DNA from 2 places in the Aquiluna borgnonia genome. Region 2 is predicted to be linked to the other one. Evidence: predicted binding sites of a transcription regulator. Region 2 holds the regulator's gene; the other holds the start of a gene.
The links. Region 2 encodes HrcA, which represses chaperone genes, less so after heat shock. Its sites were predicted from a motif close to TTNGCACTCGNNNNNNNCGAGTGCNAA; they were not measured.
Positions count from the first base shown of each region.

Region 1: the regulator HrcA is predicted to act here: its motif matches at 3,898-3,924, upstream of groL (chaperonin GroEL).

Region 1 covers NZ_CP054056.1:310,199-317,521, reverse strand. The annotation lists gene HRU87_RS01680 (response regulator transcription factor) at 40-732, shown strand; gene HRU87_RS01675 (sensor histidine kinase) at 736-2,181, shown strand; gene groL (chaperonin GroEL) at 2,243-3,862, opposite strand; gene HRU87_RS01665 (cold-shock protein) at 4,007-4,207, opposite strand; gene msrB (peptide-methionine (R)-S-oxide reductase MsrB) at 4,382-4,783, shown strand; gene HRU87_RS01655 (hypothetical protein) at 4,793-4,966, shown strand; gene HRU87_RS01650 (DUF554 domain-containing protein) at 4,971-5,696, shown strand; gene HRU87_RS01645 (fatty acid desaturase family protein) at 5,749-6,837, shown strand; gene HRU87_RS01640 (aspartate ammonia-lyase) at 6,834-7,323, opposite strand, start outside.
Region 2 covers NZ_CP054056.1:579,529-586,851, forward strand. The annotation lists gene holA (DNA polymerase III subunit delta) at 1-642, shown strand, start outside; gene rpsT (30S ribosomal protein S20) at 683-943, opposite strand; gene lepA (translation elongation factor 4) at 1,080-2,933, shown strand; gene hemW (radical SAM family heme chaperone HemW) at 2,933-4,135, shown strand; gene hrcA (heat-inducible transcriptional repressor HrcA) at 4,178-5,200, shown strand; gene dnaJ (molecular chaperone DnaJ) at 5,197-6,246, shown strand; gene HRU87_RS03035 (RsmE family RNA methyltransferase) at 6,246-6,935, shown strand; gene HRU87_RS03040 (HIT domain-containing protein) at 6,961-7,275, shown strand; gene HRU87_RS03045 (PhoH family protein) at 7,275-7,323, shown strand, end outside.

The DNA.
Region 1 (7,323 bases), 270 kb from region 2:
TCTCAGGAATCTTCCAGATAAAGAGCGCAAAATTAGGTCATGGAAAGCCTAAAAGTTCTAGTTGTTGACGACGAACCAAACATTCGCGATCTGCTTTCGGCAAGCCTTAGGTTTGCAGGGCACCAGGTGCTCTCCTCCCCCAATGGCACAGATGCCATCAACAAGATCATTGAGACTCAGCCCGATATCGTGCTTCTCGATGTGATGCTGCCAGACATCTCGGGCTTTGGGGTGACCAAAAAGATCCGCTCTATGGGCATCGAGACTCCTATTCTTTTTCTAACCGCCAGGGATGACACCGAGGACAAGGTCACCGGATTGACCGTTGGCGGCGATGATTACGTCACCAAACCCTTCAGCCTGGATGAAATCATGGCTCGCATCAACGCCATCATGCGCCGCACCGGCAAGGACGGTGAGGCCGGATCAGTGATTCGGGTCGGTGAGCTAGAAATGAACGAAGATGCCCACGAGGTCACCGTTGCCGGTCAGATAGTAGATCTTTCACCCACCGAGTACCAGTTGCTGCGCTACCTGGCAACCAATCCAAACCGGGTGCTGACCAAGGCTCAGATTTTGGACCACGTCTGGGAGTACGACTTCAACGGCGAGATGGGAATTGTGGAGTCCTACGTTTCCTACCTTCGCAAGAAGCTGGACCCGCTGAGCACAGAGCCGCTGATTGTCACCAAGCGCGGAGTTGGCTACATGCTCAAAGGTCCCAAGGGCTAGTAATTGCCAGGCAAGTTTCTCCAGGTTTGGGAGCGCATATCGCTCCGCGCCAAGCTCACTACATTGTCAGTGGGCCTGATTGGTTTGCTACTAAGCGTCTCAAGTGCCGGAACGGTAGCTCTTCTAAGCACCTACCTGCAGCGCAATACTGACACGCTGCTGATTGCAACCGCGTCGACCCTGGCGGGAGAGAACCCACTTCAGGTTCAACGCCGCGTGGCCAATGGAGATTTGACCCTGCCTGCGCTTCCGTCCGACTACTACATTGCAATCTTGAATGCCGATGGCGAGCAGTTCATCGGTCTGGTCTCCTCCGCCGGCAACGATCGCACGCTGCCTAATTTCCAAAATTTCACCCTAGATGTAGTGCTCGAAACCGAGGGTGTGCCGTTTGATGTTGATGTCACGCAAGAACCCGGACCAAGAGGCGAGTGGCGTCTGGTGGCACTGCCGCTTACCAGGGCAAATGGCTCAGTGGTGGTAGCTCTACCAACCAGCACAAACCGTCAAATCATCACCGAGTACGGCAGCATTGGCGGCCGCTTCGGAGTTTTCCTTTTGGTTCTCTCCGGATTGAGTATTTGGCTAACCATCACCTCGGCCCTGAGACCGCTTCGCGAGGTTGAGCGAACCGCCAAGTCCATCAAATCCGGAGACTTTTCCTCGCGTCTGGTGGCTCGCCACGGCAAGACTGAAATTGGCAGGCTGAACCGAGCATTGAACAGCATGTTGGATTCGGTTGAGGGAGCCGTGCGCGGCAAAGACAAAACCCTGGAGCAAATGCGTCGCTTTGTCTCAGATGCCAGCCATGAGCTGCGCACCCCGCTTGTGACGGTACGTGGCTACGCAGAGCTTTACCGGATGGGTGCGATCAAAAAGCCAAAAGACATTGCTGAGGCCATGGATCGAATTGAATCCGAAGCGATTCGAATGTCTGGTCTAGTGGAGAGCTTGTTGACCCTGACGCGGATGGATGAACTCCAGCAGCTCAACCTTGAAAAGCATGACCTTGCTGACCTTGCAGAGCAGGTGGCCAAGGATGCCCGGGTTGCTAACCCCGCGGTGGAATTCAAAGTGATGTGCCAAGCTCCTATTGAGCCATTTGAGATGGATGGCAATCGCATCAAGCAAGTGCTGACCAACCTGGTGGCTAACGCTTCGAGGTTCGCCCCCGAGGGCTCGGAGGTCTCTATTGAACTTCTCAAGGCCGAAGACAAAGTGCAGGTGAACGTGGTTGACCACGGTGAGGGCATTCCTGAAGCCCTGCAGGAAAAAGTATTTGATCGCTTCTACCGAGCCGATAACTCGCGCAATCGCGAAACTGGAGGCTCTGGGCTTGGCTTGGCTATTGCCCGCAGCATCGTAAACGCCCACAAGGGCAGGATCTGGGTGGAAGCCACTCCTGGGGGCGGAGCAACTTTCAGCGTTGAACTGCCAATGGCCAGGTAGCTGAAAAGGTTAAAACAAAGAGCCGGGGTGGATTTCCACCCCGGCTCTTTGTTTTGAATCTTTAGAAGTCCATTCCTGCGCCTGCGTCAGCGGCTGGAGCAGCAGCTGGCTCTGGGCGCTCGGCGACAACCGCCTCGGTGGTTAGGAACAGACCTGCGATGGAGGCCGCGTTCTGCAGGGCAGAGCGGGTTACCTTCACTGGGTCGTTGATGCCGGCCTGCAGCATGTTCACGTACTCACCGGTTGCAGCGTTTAGACCGTGACCGTCTGGCAGGTTGGAAACCTTTTCGGCAACCACACCTGGCTCTAGACCTGCGTTGATAGCAATCTGCTTCAGCGGAGCAGAGATGGCAACAGCCACAATCTTCGCACCGGTAGCCTCGTCGCCAACTAGGTTCAGGTCGTTGAACGCAACCTTGCCAGCCTGCAGCAGTGCAACACCACCACCGGCGACAATGCCCTCCTCGACCGCAGCCTTGGCATTGCGGACTGCGTCCTCAATGCGGTGCTTGCGCTCCTTGAGCTCAACCTCAGTTGCGGCACCAGCCTTGATAACTGCAACGCCACCGGCCAGCTTTGCCAGGCGCTCCTGCAGCTTCTCGCGGTCGTAGTCGCTGTCGGTGTTTCCGATCTCGCGGCGAATCTGCTCAACGCGGCCCTTGATCTGGTCGGCGTCTCCCGCACCCTCAACGATGGTGGTCTCGTCCTTGGTGATTACCACCTTACGAGCGCGTCCCAGCATTGCGAGGTCGGTGTTCTCTAGCTTTAGGCCAACTTCCTCGGCAATTACCTGACCACCGGTGAGGATTGCGATGTCCTGCAGCATGGCCTTGCGGCGGTCACCAAAGCCTGGGGCCTTTACGGCAACCGACTTGAAGATTCCGCGGATCTTGTTTACAACCAAGGTTGCAAGGGCTTCACCCTCGATGTCCTCGGCAATGATCAGCAGCGGCTTCCCGGCCTGCATAACCTTGTCAACGATCGGCAGCAGGTCCTTCATGTTTGCAATCTTGCTGTTGGCGATCAGAATGTAGGCGTCCTCGAGGATTGCCTCCTGGCGCTCTGGGTCGGTGACCATGTAAGCGGAGACGTAACCCTTGTCAAAGCGCATACCCTCGGTCAGCTCAAGCTGAATTCCAAAGGTGTTGGACTCCTCAACGGTTACAACACCTTCCTTGCCGACCTTGTCGATGGCCTCGGCGATGATCTCACCGATGACTGAGTCTCCGGCAGAGATTGAGGCAGTAGCAGCGATCTGTTCCTTGGTCTCAACTGGGACTGCCATCTTCAAAAGAGCCTCGGTAACCGCAGCAGAAGCCTTGTCGATTCCGCGCTTCAGCGAAATTGGGTCTGCTCCAGCGGCTACGTTCCGTAGGCCCTCCTTGACCAGGGCCTGAGCCAATACGGTCGCAGTGGTGGTGCCGTCACCGGCAACATCGTCAGTCTTCTTTGCAACTTCCTTGACGAGCTCTGCACCAATCTTCTCGAATGGGTCGCTCAGCTCAATTTCCTTGGCGATCGACACACCATCGTTGGTGATGGTTGGGGCGCCCCACTTCTTCTCCAGCACGACGTTGCGTCCGCGTGGACCTAGGGTCACCTTTACGGTGTCAGCCAAAATGTTGAGACCGCGCTCTAGTCCGCGACGTGCCTCTTCATCAAAGTGAATAATTTTTGCCATTTGGGTTTCTCCCGTTTGCATCTAAAGAGTTTGGATTAGCACTCGAGGTTGTTGAGTGCTAATACATTTTTAGCACTCTCCACCCCAGAGTGCAAGCGAAAGGCCGATGTGCAATGCACATCGGCCTGACTTAGGTCTGTTCTATTAGAGGACGGAGACGTTCTCGGCCTGAGGGCCCTTGTCTCCAGTCTTGACGTCGAACTCGACTCGCTGGTTTTCCTTCAATTCGCGGTAACCATCAGTCTGGATTGCGGAGAAGTGTACGAATACGTCTGGACCGCCGTCCTGTGTGATGAAACCAAAACCCTTTTCAGAGTTGAACCACTTTACGGTTCCTTGTGCCATTGTTGCTCCTGATGCTTTGTAAACATCCGCGAGGTCCGCGAATGCATCGGGTTTCAACGCAAAGTTCCATCCGACTAGATAAACCTTACGCAAGACCGGGGATTAAACAAGGGAATTGCAATAACTGGTAAATGTGTTACTAAAGGGTTATAAAGCTTATTTTTCCTGGAGGAATTGATGTACGAAGTCTATAAAACCGATGAGCAGTGGCGCCAGGAGCTCTCAGAGTTTGAGTACCACGTGCTTAGGATGGCAGGCACAGAGCGGGCTTACACCGGAGAACTGCTGGACGAAAAACGCTCCGGCAGCTACCACTGCCGCGGCTGCGACGCCTTTTTATTTGAGTCGGATACCAAGTTTGATTCGCACTGCGGCTGGCCTTCTTTTTATGAACCGCAGGGCAATGAAGCAATTGAGTACATCGAAGATCGATCACACGGCATGCTCAGAACCGAGGTGCGCTGCTCAAAGTGCGGTGGTCACCTTGGTCACGTATTTGAAGACGCACCCCAAACTCCAACCGGAAACCGCTACTGCATTAACTCTGTGAGCATCACCTTCAAGCCAGCCCAGTAGTGTTTTCGCATGGCTAAAATCACTCCGGAGTCCGGATCCCTTTACGGTTTGGGCTTCATCGGCGCAGCGATTTACTACATCTCAACCGCCACAGACTTTTGGACTGGCGCCTTGGGTGTGCTGAAGTCTCTGGTGTGGCCAGCTTTTCTGGTGTTCGAACTTCTAACCTCGCTGGGGGCCTAGCTCGGTGGGAACCATAATCAACGTCCTTGCCATTCTGATCGGCAGTTTCGTCGGAATGCTGCTTGGTAACCGGCTTCCAGAGAAAATGTCCAGAACCCTCACCGATGCCATGGGCCTTGTCGTCTTGGTAATCGGCGCGATGAACTTGGCAGATCTCTCAAACGAAGATTTCAAGGCTGCCACCGGAATCTTCCCGACGATTTTGGTCGTTCTAGCCTCTCTGCTCATCGGCGGCATCACTGGATCGCTGCTAAAAATCGAGCAGCGTCTTGAGGGATTCGGATCTTGGCTGCAGAGCAAAACCAAGTCCAAGGGAGATCGAGACGCCTTTATTCAGGGATTCGTCAACGCCTCGCTGCTCTTCACTATCGGTCCGATGGCGGTTCTAGGTGCGCTGCAGGATGGCCTGGGAAACGGCATCGACATTCTGGGTTTGAAATCGACCCTCGACGGTTTTACTTCGGTGGCTTTTGCAGCGACCATGGGCCCTGGAGTTGCTTTCTCCGCAATACCAGTTGGCTTATGGCAGGGACTCCTCACTGTGTTGGCCATGAACGTGGGTGAGGTTTTATCCAGCGCTGCAGTTGCATCGATAACGGCAACCGGCGGTATTTTGCTGCTGGGAACAGGTTTGAGAGTGCTTCAGCTGAGGATGGTCTCGGTTGCCGATTTGCTTCCCTCGCTGATTGCTGCACCCCTTCTCACGATCGTTATTTCCAGCTTGAGCTAAATACTTTTCCTCTCTGACCGTAAATACCAAATTCGTTGCTTAGACTTTGGAAATGACCGCCACCTTGAGCTCCAGGGCAACCACCCGTTTTCACGATGTATTGACCCTGGTTAAGGCCGAAGGTCTTCTGGCAAAGCGCCCTTCCTTCTACATCATTCGCCTTGTGGTGCTTTCAATTGTCGCTGCGGGGTTTTGGAGCCTCGCGATCCTTACCGGATTTGCCCTGGACCAGAGCCAGTGGTGGATTTTGCTTGCGTTTGGACTTGCAGCCCTGCTTGGAATCACCAGCGCTCAGTATGGATTCATAGCTCACGAGGCAGCTCATCGCCAGGTGTTTAGAAGCAACCGTGCCAACGACGCCCTGGGGCTGGTGCTAGCGAACCTATTCGCAGGTTTGAGCTATGGATTTTGGTTGCGCAAACACAACAAGCACCACCAGCGTCCAAACCAGATTGGCGAAGATCCAGATATCGCTATTCGCGTGTTGAGCTTCACGACCGAATCAAAGCTTGCCAAAAAGGGCGTTGAGCGCTGGTTCTCTGACCGCCAGGGCTACCTATTTCCCCTGCTTTTGTTCTTCACCGGCTTTGACCTACTGCTGGATTCCATGCTCGCCCTGGGTAGGACTGAGCGCCCCTTGAAGACTCGAATTTTAGAGTTCTCCCTAATGGTGGTTCGCCAGGTATTGCCCTACATCGCCATGGGACTCATTTTTGGCTGGCTCTGGGCCATTGCCCTCTGGTTTGTGATGATGCTGACTTTTGGGTTTTTCATGGGTGCGGCCTTTGCGCCCAACCACAAGGGCATGCCACTGATTGCCAAAGACTCCAAGATTGACTTTTTTGAGCGCCAGGTGCTGACCTCCAGAAATATTCGAGGCAGCTGGCTCAAAGATAACCTCATGGGAGGTCTGAACTACCAGGTCGAGCACCACCTGTTCCCCTCCATGGCACGCCCCTACCTGCGCCGGGCCCACGAGATTGTTGCTCAGTATTGTAAGGAGCATGACATTACGCTGGTTGAAATGAACCTGATTTCCAGCTACCGAGTCATCATGAAGCACCTAAACCAGGTTGGGCTCTCTGGAAACAGCAACCCCTTTGCCTGCCCAATGGTTTCAGAGCTTCGTCCGAGAAACTAACTACCGGTTAGCCCTCGGATATCACCCAAGAGCTCGTCAAAGCTCTCGTTGGTCAAAAGTCCCAGCGCAAGCCCGGCTTCCCGAACGCTGCAGTTGTGGGATTGAGCGTATTTAGCAATCGATGCGGCTGCCTCATAGCCCAGGGTTGGAGCCAGCGCGGTCACCAGGCCGATGGAGTTCTCCACCTCTGATCTCAGGAACTCGCGGTTGGCGGTAATGCCGTCAATACAGAAATCCGCCAGCATCCGGCAAGCCCGCCTCAGATAGACCAGGTTCATCATCAGGGATCGAGCGATGATGGGTTCAAAGGCATTTAGCTGCAGCTGTCCCGCCTCTGATGCCATGGTCACGGTGAGATCGTTTCCGATTACCTGGAATGCCACTTGGTTGACGGCCTCAGGTATTACCGGATTTACTTTGCCGGGCATGATCGAAGAGCCAGCCTGACGAGCCGGAAGATTAATTTCCCCAAATCCTGCCCTTGGG
Region 2 (7,323 bases):
GTACCCAACAGCGTTGGGCACAACCAAAAGCTGAAGCAATCGCTCTCAAAGCAGGCTCTTGTCGTTAGCTGTGAGGAATTGAAGAAGGACAGTGAACGTGCAGACTTCGTCAAGCAAGAGCTGGCAAATTCAGGAAAGAAGATCGATGCCTCAGGTCTCAAGGCATTGCTGGCAGCTTTCAACCAGGACCTTGCCGAGCTTGGCGGTGCTTGCGCCCAGCTGGCTGCAGCTGCCGAGGGCACGATCACCCAAGAGGTGGTGGAGCGAAACTTTCAGGGGCGAGTCGAAACCAATGCTTTCAAAATTGCCGATGCAGCGCTTGCTGGAAACGCGGCTGAGGCGATTCGGTTGTTCCGCCATGGCTTCACAACGGGAATTGATCCTGTTGCCCTGAATGCGGCGTTAGCCATGCGAATTCGCCAATTGGCCAGGCTTTATAACGATAGGAATGCGTCTCCAGCAGCCTTGGGGATGCAGCCCTGGCAGTTGGACAAGGCTCGCAGGGAATTGCAAGGCTGGGATGAGTCTGCGCTGGTGTCTCTTGTGCAGCTTGCTGCCCAAACTGACGCGGATGTTAAGGGAGCAAGCCGGGACCCAGAATTTTCTATTGAGCGCCTGCTGATGGCCATGGCTAGGAAATAAAAAAACCGGGCCGAAGCCCGGTTTTCAAAGTTTCGAATCTTTAGAGAGCTGCAACCTTCTTGCTGATTGAGCTCTTACGGTTGGCAGCCTGGTTCTTGTGAACGACACCCTTAGAAACAGCCTTGTCTAGCTTGCGGGTAGCGTGTGCCAGAGCAGCAGTTGCAGCGGCCTTGTCTCCCGACTCAACGGCCTCACGGGCGGCGCGGACAGCAGTCTTTAGCTCGGAGCGGACAGCCTTGTTGCGCTCTTCAGCCTTACGGTTGGTGCCGATGCGCTTGATGTTCGACTTGATGTTTGCCATGTTTCACTTTCCTAGGCGAAAACTTTTTTGAGGTAGTGCACCTCAGAACAAGGGGAAATCCTATCAGTTGGACGTCTCAGGGGCAAGCTCCGTGAGAGAATACCTACATCCATTCACCCAGCAAATTGAGGTTAGCTTGTCGCCACGTGCTCAGAACGCCCTTGTGCCGTCGCAAACGCCGCCAAGCCTGATTCGCAATTTTTGCATCATCGCTCACATTGACCACGGTAAGTCCACCCTTGCCGATCGCATGCTTCAGCTGACCGGAATTGTGAACGATCGCCAAATGCGAGAGCAATACCTCGACCGCATGGACATCGAGCGTGAGCGTGGAATCACCATCAAGTCTCAGGCCGTGCGCCTGCCGTGGGAGGTTGACGGAACGACCTACGCATTGAACATGATCGACACGCCCGGTCACGTGGACTTCACCTATGAGGTTTCGCGGTCGCTCGCCGCCTGTGAGGGCGCAGTGTTGCTTGTCGACGCCGCACAGGGTATTGAGGCTCAAACGCTGGCAAACCTCTACCTGGCTCTTGAAAACGACCTCGAGATCATCCCGGTCCTCAACAAGATTGATCTGCCCGCGGCACAGCCTGAAAAGTATGCGGAGGAACTAGCAAGTTTGATCGGTGGTTCTCCAGAAGACTGCCTGCGGGTTTCGGGAAAGACCGGAGCTGGAGTTCCTGAGCTGCTCGATCGCATCATTAACCGAGTACCGGCCCCAGTGGGAGATCCAGACGCTCCGGCCCGAGCAATGATTTTTGACTCGGTTTACGATTCCTACCGCGGCGTTGTGACCTATGTTCGAATGATCGACGGAAAACTCCACCCGCGCGAGCAAATTCAGATGATGTCAACCAGGGCTGTCCACGAGCTTCTTGAAATCGGTGTTATCTCTCCTGAGCCAGAACCAACCAAGGGACTATCCGTTGGTGAGGTCGGCTATCTAATCACCGGTGTGAAAGATGTCCGTCAGTCGAAAGTTGGCGACACTGTAACCACCAAACTAAAGCCAGCCACCGAAGCGCTCAAGGGCTACGCAGAGCCAAAGCCCATGGTGTTCTCGGGTATTTATCCAATTGACGGAAGTGACTATCCAAACTTGCGCGAGGCACTGGACAAGCTTCGCCTTTCGGATGCGTCACTTGTTTATGAACCTGAGACTTCCGCTGCACTGGGATTTGGTTTCCGCTGCGGCTTCCTTGGGCTGCTGCACCTTGAGATCATCACTGAGCGACTTGAGCGAGAGTTCAATCTCTCGCTGATTGCAACATCGCCATCGGTGATTTACCGAGTTACAAAGGATGATGGCGGAGAGCACATTGTCACCAACCCTTCCGAATTCCCAGAGGGAAAAATTCGTGAGGTCTTTGAGCCCATGGTCAAGGCGACCATCCTCAGCCCCAAAGATTATGTTGGAACGATCATGGAGCTGTGCCAGTCTCGTCGAGGCTCTCTGATTGACATGCAGTACTTAGGTGAAGACAGGGTCCAACTTCGCTACAAGCTTCCGCTGGCTGAAATCGTGTTTGATTTCTTCGATCACCTGAAGAGCAAAACCCAGGGCTACGCATCCCTAGATTATGAGGACGATGGCTTTGCCGAAGGGGATTTGGTCAAGGTTGACCTGCTGCTCCAGGGTGAAAAAGTCGACGCCTTCAGCTCGATTGTTCACCGTGACAAGGCTTACGCGCAGGGCACCAGGATCGCAACCAAGCTTCGGGAGCTAATTCCTAGGCAGCAGTTTGAAGTTCCAATTCAAGCTGCCGTCGGAGCCAGAATCATCGCCAGGGAAACCATCAGGGCTATTCGCAAGGACGTTCTTGCCAAGTGTTACGGCGGTGACATTTCTAGAAAGCGCAAGCTTCTCGAGAAGCAAAAAGAGGGCAAGAAGCGAATGAAGATGGTGGGCAGGGTTGAGGTTCCCCAAGAGGCTTTCATTGCTGCGCTCTCTACCGAAGAAGCCAAGCCCGACAAGAAGAAATAGTGGCTGCCTCGTTGCCCCACGGCGACCCTTGGCCTGACGACAACAGGCTAGAGGTTGAGGTGAGAAACGACTCAACTTTTCATGTTTATCTTCATGTTCCTTTCTGCGTTGTCAGGTGCGGGTACTGCGACTTCAATACCTACACGGCAAATGAAATCGGTGACATTTCTCAGTCCACATTCCACGAGTCTCTAATTCGTGAGATTGAATTCGCTGACTCCGTCCTGTCAGGCTCCGGTATTCCAAAGAGAAAGCTGGAGACTGTTTTTATCGGTGGTGGCACCCCATCACTGTTTTCGCCGTCACAAATCGGGGCTCTGCTAACAAGGCTCGAAGAGGCGTTCGGTTTTGGGGAAGATGTTGAAATCACGATGGAGGCAAATCCTGAGGGGCTGACCAAAGAGCGGCTCGCAGGCTTTTACGAATCCGGGATCAACCGTTTCAGCATCGGGGTTCAATCTTTTGATGAGCAGGTTCTGAAGACACTGGACAGAGTGCACACGGCCGATAAGGTTCGGAGTGCAGCGCGAGATATTCGTGAGCTTGGGGCAAGGCTAAGTCTGGATTTGATCTACGGCGCCCCTGGCGAAAGCTTGGAAAGCTGGTCTAAAACGTTAGATCTGGCACTGGAACTAAAGCCCGAGCACGTTTCTGCGTATGCGTTGATCGTTGAAGAGGGCACTGCGTTAGCCCGGAGAATCTCCAGGGGTGAAATGCCTGACATTGATGAAGATCTCAATGCTGATAAGTACCTCCTAGCAGAGCAAAAACTAACCGAGGCTGGCCTGGAGAACTATGAAGTCTCTAATTGGGGGGAGCCGTGCAGGCACAATCAGGCTTACTGGCGTTCAATGGATTGGTGGGGATTTGGACCGGGCGCACACTCTCACATTTCAGGCACAAGATTTTGGAACCACAAATACCCGGCCAACTACTCGAAGCTACTGCTTCAGGGCAGTCCAATTCACTCGATGGAGAGCCTTGACGCTCGGACCCGCAGTGAGGAGCGGCTGTTGCTAGAGCTTAGGACATCGGATGGGGTTGATCGCAAACTTCTACGGGACCTTGGCGTCTCACCACAGCGCGTTTCGGAGCGGATCGCCTCTGGTCACCTGAGACTTGAACCCGGTGGTCAAATTGTCCCAACCCTGGAGGGAAGGCTACTGGTGGATGGGATTGTGCTGGATTTCCTGACCAATTAGCTCAGTTGTTTTAGACTTGGCACTCGAGGTAGGTGAGTGCCAATGATTCCAGAGAGATCCCTAGAGGTTCTTAGGGCTATTGTTCAGGACTTTATATACTCCTCACAGCCCGTGGGCTCAAAGTCACTGCTTGATAGACATCCCCTGGGAGTCTCAGCAGCCACAATTCGTAACGACATGGCGCTTTTGGAAGAAGAGCAGCTGATTGTTGCGCCTCACACCTCAGCCGGACGCATCCCAACCGAAAAGGGCTACCGCCTTTTTGTTGACAAGCTTTCAGACCTTAAGCCACTTTCGCAGGCCGAAAAGAGTGCAATTGAGAATTTCTTGGTGGGTGCAAACGACATCGATGACATCGTGGAGCGGACTGCAAGGCAACTGGCGCAGCTGACCAACACTCTCGCTCTTGTTCAGTACCCATCGCTCGGAAAGTCCCGCGTCCGCCACATTGAACTAATCCCGTTGAATTCAGCCCGCGTGCTACTGATGCTCATAACTGACTCTGGTCGGATTCAGCAGCACCAGGTTGAAGTTGCCGAGCTGGATGATGCGGTGGTTCAAGAGTTGCGCGGCAGGCTAAACGGAACCCTTGCCGGGTTGCCGCTGGCTGAGGTTAAGGCCAAGGTGTCGGGTTTGGTGACGGAGTTTTCTCCCGCGCGACGCGCTGCAATCGATGTTTTGATATCCGCTTTGCTGGAGCTGGTTGACGAGAATCGACTCGAAAAGATCATGATTTCAGGTGCTGCCAACCTGGTTAAGCAGGAGCAGGATTTCTCAGGCGATCTCTCACGCGTTTTGCAAGAGATTGAGGAGCAGGTTGTGCTACTCAAGCTCCTCGAGGAATTGAGTGCAGATCAGCACGGCGTGGGCTTGCGAATTGGCAGTGAAATCGGAAACGAGAATCTAAGGAGTGCCTCAATTCTGGTCACCGGCTATGAGAATAACGGTGCCGAGATAGCCAAGCTTGGTGTTTTGGGTCCCACGAGAATGGACTACTCGGGGAACATCGCGGCCGTCCGGGCAGTTGCTAGATACCTGACCAAAATTTTGGAGGGAAACTCTTGAGCGATCACTACGAGGTGCTCGGCGTCTCTCGGACCGCTTCCACCGATGAGATAAAAAAGGCCTATCGAAAACTCGCCCGTGAGCTTCACCCGGATGTAAATCCAGACCCTAGCGCTTCAGAAAAATTCAAGCTGGTAACGCACGCCTACGAAGTCCTCTCGGATGAAAATCAGCGGGCAAGCTACGACCGCGGCGGCGATGCTGGCTTTGGCCTGGGGGACATTTTTGAGTCATTCTTTGGGGGCGGGGCCCGTGGGCCTCAGTCAAGGGCTCAGCGTGGGCAGGACGCTTTGCTTCGGGTCGACCTAGAACTTGACGAGGCTATTTTTGGAGTCGAAAAGACTCTCAACATTGACACTGCAATCCTGTGCGAGACGTGCCACGGATCCTGTTGCAAACCGGGCACCTCTGCGCGCGTGTGTGACATATGTCGAGGGTCTGGTCAAATCCAACGACAGGTACAGTCTTTTATGGGAATGATGGTCACGACCACCCCTTGTGGATCCTGTCGAGGAACCGGTGAAGTCATTCCGGATCCCTGCATTTCCTGTCGCGGGCAGGGTCGAGTAAGAGCCAAGCGCGAACTCGACCTAGAGATTCCCGCCGGAGTGGCCGACGGAATGCGCCTCCACCTTGCCGGTCAGGGTGAAGTTGGTTTTGCCGGCGGTCCAGCGGGTGACATCTACCTTGAAATCTCTGTTCGGCCGCATCCTATTTTTGGTCGAGATGGTGATGACCTGGTGGCTGTATTGGAAGTTCCGGTGGCAGATGCCGCTCTCGGGTTCAAAACGGAGATTGACACATTTGACGGTTCCACATCCATTGAGGTCAAGCCGGGTGCCCAGCACGGTGACACCATCACTGTCAAGGGTTTGGGGGCGACTCGAATTCGAGGCCGAGGTCGAGGAGACCTGAACATCCAGCTCAAGGTGCTAACGCCGACCCGACTGGACTCTGGCGCCAAGGCGCTGTTTCAAAAGCTTCGCGAGCATCACCAGGAGGATTCACCAAGGCTCGGCTCTCGCAGGACCAAGGGCCGGTTCTAGTGCATTGGTTTTATGACCCCGCGCTGACCGTATCTTCCGTTCGGCTTCCCGAGCAAGAGGCAAAGCACGTCAAATCGCTGCGATTGGAAGTCGATGAGGAAATTGCCATCACAAACGGTCTGGGTTTGGTGTTGAAGGCACGCCACCAGGGAGATTCTGATTATCAGCCGCTCGACAACTACACAGTGCAGGAACCAAAACCTCGGTTTCATCTAGTTCAGGCCCTTGCCAAGGGGGACAGGGACGAAATGGCCCTGCAGGCTTCCGTGGAACTTGGTGTCAGCTCAGTAACACCCCTGCAGTCCGAGCGCTCTGTGGTGAGGTGGGACGGCAAAGCGGAAAAAAACCGTGAGCGTTGGCAGCAGATCGCGCTGGCCGCAATGAAGCAGTCCCAGCAAGCTCACCTATGCGCCATAAGAGAGCTACAAACAACCAAGACTGTTCGGCCAGTTGGGCTTGGTTTGGTCCTAGATCCTGCCGCCAGTCAGACGATTAGCTCGGTTAGATTCGAGCTTGATGACATTACTTTGGTTGTCGGGCCTGAGGGTGGACTTAGTGATGCCGAGATACAAAAGCTCTCAGAATCGGGTTTCACTCCGGTTCGCCTGGGAACCTCTGTGCTCCGCACATCAACTGCAGGTCCCGCTGCCATCGCCGCCCTCATGCTCGCTGTTGGGGCTTGGGACTAAGACCTAGGATTGGGCTGGAGGAAAAATGGACTGCATCTTTTGCAAAATCATCTCGGGGGCACTTGGCACTGAGTTGCTGGCCGAGAATGAGCAGGCGGTCGCCTTTGCGGACATCAATCCACAGGCTAAAACTCACATTTTGGTGGTTCCAAGACAGCACACCGTCAACATCTCCGAATTAGAAAACGACACCGTTCTTCTGGGTCTTTTCAGCCTCATCAGAGAGGTATCTGCTCAATTTACCGATGGTCAATTTAGATTGCAGTTCAACGCGGGCGAGCGCGAGGGGCAATCGGTGTTCCACACTCACGCTCACATCTTGAGTCAGTCGGGAAATTAGTGGCTCAGCTGAATTTTGAAATCTCAAGGGTCAATGTTGCAGACCTCC